2 regions of the Thioalkalivibrio versutus genome follow, and region 2 is predicted to be linked to the other one. Evidence: riboswitches for the same ligand, from Rfam matches in the RefSeq annotation. Region 2 holds a riboswitch; the other holds the start of a gene.

Region 1 (2,472 bases), 550 kb from region 2:
GTCCAGCGTGTTCACCAGCCGATAGGCCACCACGCCCGGCGCGCCAGCCACCAGAAACCAGAAGATCGTGGCGAACAGCGCGTCGTTGCCGTTCTCCAGCACCGACTCGATGGTCGCGCCGCTCACCCCGCGCGCGTCCAGGGCCGCCGTGTCGCGACTGACCAGCATGCCGACACCGGTGCGCGCCCCAGACAGGTCATCCTTTTCCAGGGCCTCGGCCACCACCTCCGCATGCTCGTCCAGGCTGCGCCAGCCAATTGCCAGCGTGAGGATCGCCAGCGTCAGAACCCAGCCCCAGGCCAGCGAGGCGCCCAGTGCGGCCAGCGCCACCCAGGGCAGGACCAGCGCCGCGAGAAGGAGCGCTCCGCGTACACGACTGGGCGCATGCCAGCGGGATTCGGCCCAGGCCGCGAGCTGGCCGAATCCGGCCAGCGGATGGAACCGCCGTGGGTCGCCAAACAGTCGGTCCAGGATCAGGGCGCCGATCAAGATCAGAAAGGTACTCATGTGTCGCCACCCCCGGATGGCCCATCCGGACGCGCGGCGGATTCCCGCACAACCGTGGGCAAGGCCAGTTCGCACGGCGCACCCCAGCGATCCTGGAAGACCAGGTCTTCCAGGGGGCGCCGGGTATCCCAACCCGCCGTCTCCAGCATCGGCCGGTCATAGAAGCGCTCCACATGCCCCAGGCACAGCACCGCGATCGGGTACCCGCCTTCGGGCATGTCCAGCCGATTGGCCAGCCAGTCCGGATCGAACAGGGAGACCCAGCCCATGCCCAGGCCCTCGGCGCGGGCGGCCAGCCACAGGTTCTGGATCGCACACGCGGCCGAACAGAGGTCCATCTCGGGGAGCGTCCGCCGGCCCAGCACGTAGCGTTCGCGGCCATCGGTCAGGGCCACGACCAGTAACTCGCCCGCCTCGCGGATGCCCTCCAGCTTCAAGCGATGCACCTCCGCCGCGCGCTCGCCACAGGCCTCGGCGGTGCGCGCCTGTTCATCCGCCGCGTGGGCGTGGAGCGCCTCGCGCACCGCCGGGTCGGTAATGCGCAGGAAGCGCCAGGGCTGCATGTAGCCGACGCTCGGCGCGCGATGCGCCGCCTCCAGCAGCCGCCGCAACACCGCTGGATCGACCGGGTCCGGCCGAAAATGGCGCATATCCCGGCGTTCCGCGATCACGCGATAGACGGCCGCAAGCTCATCTTGGGCAAATCCCGAACCCTGGGCATCAGCGGCCGGGCAGGAAGGGTTCTCATTGGCGGGCAACTCGGACTGCATCGGCTTACCGTCAGGGGGACACGACGCGGATGCAGAGGGATCGGGGTGCGGCCACAGGGGGCCCGCACCTACCGACCCTCGCCCACCGCGCGGTCGCAGAAACATCGTCCAGGCCGGTCTCCGGGCTCGCGAGGCCCCGGCAACCCGGGGCGGCAAGTCGCCTTCCCGGGCCGCGTTCGGCCCAGTGGCTTTCGACTTGTCGAGGTCCGAGCGGCCTGCGGAAGCACCCCTCGAACCCACTCGCTTACCGTTGCGGGGGCAGCGTCGGAATGGGGCTGCGGAGGATCTCGCGCCTGCACCGACTTCCCGTTTAACCCGCGCGATCAGTCGCCCGGGCACCTGGTAGCAAGCCGCCAATCATACGCGGCAAGCCCACTGCCGACCAATTGACGCTCCGAGGCGCCCCAGGCTTGCTGCTATGATGCCCCGCTAGTCCAGCGCCAGGTGGCGGCTCTCCAGCCGGCTCGAAGGCGCTTGAACAACCAATCCAATGCGACTGTAAAATCATGCAATTTTGGACTTCCCGAACCCCACTGCTCGCTTGCCTCCTGGGCGTGCTCTCAACCCCGCTGATCGCAATGGCGGACTCAATCACGGTCACCGACGACGATGGCCGCGAGGTCCATCTGGAGCAGCCTGCCGAGCGCATCGTCAGCCTGGCGCCGCACATCACCGAGGTGCTGTTCGCCGTCGGTGCGGGGGACCGCATCGTGGGCGCAACGCAGTACAGCGATTATCCGCCCGAGGCGGAGGCCATCCCGCGGATTGGCGGCTACAGCCGGATTGACCTGGAACGGGTACTGGAAAGGGACCCCGATCTGGTGATCGCGTGGAAGAGCGGCAACTCCGCCTCCCAGGTCGAACGCCTGCGCGAACTGGGACTGCCGGTGTATGAATCGGAACCGCGCAGCTTCGAGGGTGTGGCCTCGAGCATGCGGCGCATGGCCACGCTCGCCGGCACGCATGACCAGGGCGAGGCCGCGGCAGAGGACTTCCTGGGCCGAATGGACGCGCTCCGCGCCACGTACGGCGACCGGGACCCGATTCGCGTGTTCTATCAGGTGTGGGAGCAACCGTTGATGACGGTCAATGACGACCACCTGATCGCCGAGGCCATTGCCGTCTGTGGCGGCGTGAACGTGTTCGGCGATCTCGACCGCCTGGTGCCACGCATTGGCCGCGAAGCCGTACTGGA
Region 2 (2,472 bases):
CTCATCAATGTTCTGCGCCGGCCATCCAGCAATCAAATTATCAACGCGCGTCTCGAACACCGCGACATCCACGTAAGCAAGACTCGTCGAGTAGCGGGCGCCCAATTCCGCGGTACGAGATTGTTCAGGCTCGAGGGCGGGATTTCCGTCCCTCGGCCAATAGAGTTGATTGAAGGTCGGCGCATTGAACGCAGTGCCGTAAGAAGCCCGCAGACGCATGGCATCCGTGGCCTGCATGCCCCAGGCGACCTGGCCGGTGGTCTTGTCGCCGAACTGCTCGTTGTCGTCGTAGCGGAGCGAACCTTCCAGGTCGTGATTGCCGAGCTCGGTGCGCAAGACCGAATACACCCCAACGTTGTAACGCGAGTCCTCGTTATAATCGGTGGTGGCATCAACCCGGTCCTCGTAGGCATCCAGTCCGGCCACTAGCTCGCTGCGATCCCCTAGGCGGACATCGTTACGCCAGGTCAGCTGGTCCCGACGCGTATCGAAACGGTCTACGCTTCCACCAAACGCGCCGCCCTCGGTGACGTCGTCACTCTCATCCCGTGACTGGCCAAGCGCCACTTCCGAGTCCCAACGACCGGTCACCGGAATACGAATACCCACACGCAGCGCAGCATGCACGAAGTCCGTGTAGGCCCGATCATACGGAAGCCCGGTAGATAATTCGTCCGCGTCATATTCCGAACGACCTCCCGAATACAATACGTTGCCGAAGATTTCGATCCCATTGTCGAGCCGGTGGGCCACCTTGGCGGCCAGCGAGGTGTTGTCGTAGCCGTCGGGGTCGTCATCGCCGACACCGTCCTGCACGTCGATGCCCTCAGTGTCGAACATGCTGACCGACAGGCTGTAGTCGGTACGCTCGGTACCACCAGCCACGCCGAGTCCGGCCTCCCAAGTGCTGAAGCTGCCGGCCCCCAGGAATGCATTGACTCGAGGCGGACCTTCGCGGCCCGCGCGACTGAATATCTGGGTCACCCCGCCAATAGCATCGGAACCGTAGATGGATGTGCGTGGCCCGCGCACGATCTCCACACGATCGATCTCCTCCGGCGGCAAAAACCGCCAGCTCGCGTCGCCGCTCGTGGCAGAGCCCATGCGGACGCCATCGACCAACAGCAGGTGGTGGCCGGATTCGGTACCCCGCATGCGCACGCTGGACTGCTTCCCGAACGGGCCTGCGCTGGATACGGAGACCCCCGCACGACCCTCCACCAGATCGGTGAACTGACGTGGCTGCAGGCGCTCGATCTCCTCGCGGTCGATGATGGTCACCGAGGCGAGAGTCTGGTCGACCGTCTGTGCGATGCGGGAGGCGGTGACCTGGACGGTCTCCAGCGTCTGCGCTTCGTCGGTATCCGGGGTGTCCGCCAGAACGGGAGAAGTGGCCAGCAGGATGGCCGCGGAGAGTGCTGTGCGTTTCATGTTTTTTGTTGTCTCCCGGCGAGCCGCCCGCACGCCGTTGATTCGTCGGGATCGCACAGACAGGGGGAGACAGACACGAGGGGGATCGGCCACGACCGGCGAACGGCCGGGCCCGATCATCCGCCTCGCATGCCCGCCGCATGCCGCGCGATCATTCCCTGGCCGGTCTCCGGACTGACGAGCGTTCCGGCGCGGCGCCTTCCCGAACCCAGGGTTCAGTGGCACTGGCCGCGACCATCAGAAACCGACGGGCGGTCTCTCGCTCGATCACCGTTGCGGGGGCAGCGTCGGATTCATCCCAGGGCCTTGCGGCCCGTCGGAGACTCACCGATCTTCCCGTTTAACCCGCCAAGCCGTGCTTGGTCGGGCACCGAGGAACGTAGCGAACCCTACACAGTTGGGCGCAAAATTACCAGCCGCGAACCCACCCACCACGCGATCCCGAGTGACGCTAGCAGGCTCGCATATCGATGCCGATCAGCGGCGGCGCCGTTCCTCCGCGTACAGGTAGCGGGTCCCGCGCTTGAGCAGCAGACCCCAAGCCTTGTCCTGTAGCATGGCGTCGAACTCGGGCGAGCGCTCGGCACGCAGCGCCACCGGGTGCGACTCGTCCCCGGTATGGGTCGCCACCATCTCCAGGCGCTCGCGATTGGCCCCATAGTGGCTGACCAGGAAATCGCGCATGGAGTCACTCAGTGGCAGGTTGTAGATGCGCGTGAGGCGCAGCGCCAGCCACTCGGCCATGCGCCCGAGGTCCTGCCGGACCTTGCGCACCATGGCCGAGCCCAGGCCTGCCTTGGCATCCGCGCTCATGCCCACGTAGAGCCCACCCAGATAGGCCGCGGGGTTGGCATAGATCGCGCGCTGGATACTGGGATTCGTAAGATCCACCAGCGGCTCCATGATCAAGGCGAGCTGGATCCCGATCCGCTTGGCGGTCTCCGCATCCAGTGCCGAGCCGCCAAAGTAAAACAGGTCACCCTCGCGCTCGATCTTGAGTTCCTTGAGGAAAGAGCAGAAGTGGCTCGCCAGCTTCAGCTT

The links. Region 2 has a riboswitch for cobalamin ahead of TVD_RS04670 (TonB-dependent receptor domain-containing protein). Riboswitches for the same ligand answer to the same signal wherever they lie in the genome.
Region 1: it holds a riboswitch for cobalamin, as region 2 does, so the genes downstream of both, bluB (5,6-dimethylbenzimidazole synthase) here and TVD_RS04670 (TonB-dependent receptor domain-containing protein) in region 2, are expected to answer to the same signal.

Annotation. Positions count from the first base shown of each region.
Region 1 is NZ_CP011367.1:1,532,210-1,534,681, forward strand. It holds gene cbiB (adenosylcobinamide-phosphate synthase CbiB) at 1-507, opposite strand, end outside; gene bluB (5,6-dimethylbenzimidazole synthase) at 504-1,277, opposite strand; cobalamin riboswitch at 1,373-1,635, opposite strand; gene TVD_RS07105 (cobalamin-binding protein) at 1,784-2,472, shown strand, end outside.
Region 2 is NZ_CP011367.1:982,421-984,892, reverse strand. It holds gene TVD_RS04670 (TonB-dependent receptor domain-containing protein) at 1-1,431, opposite strand, end outside; cobalamin riboswitch at 1,575-1,821, opposite strand; gene TVD_RS04665 (hypothetical protein) at 1,909-2,472, opposite strand, start outside.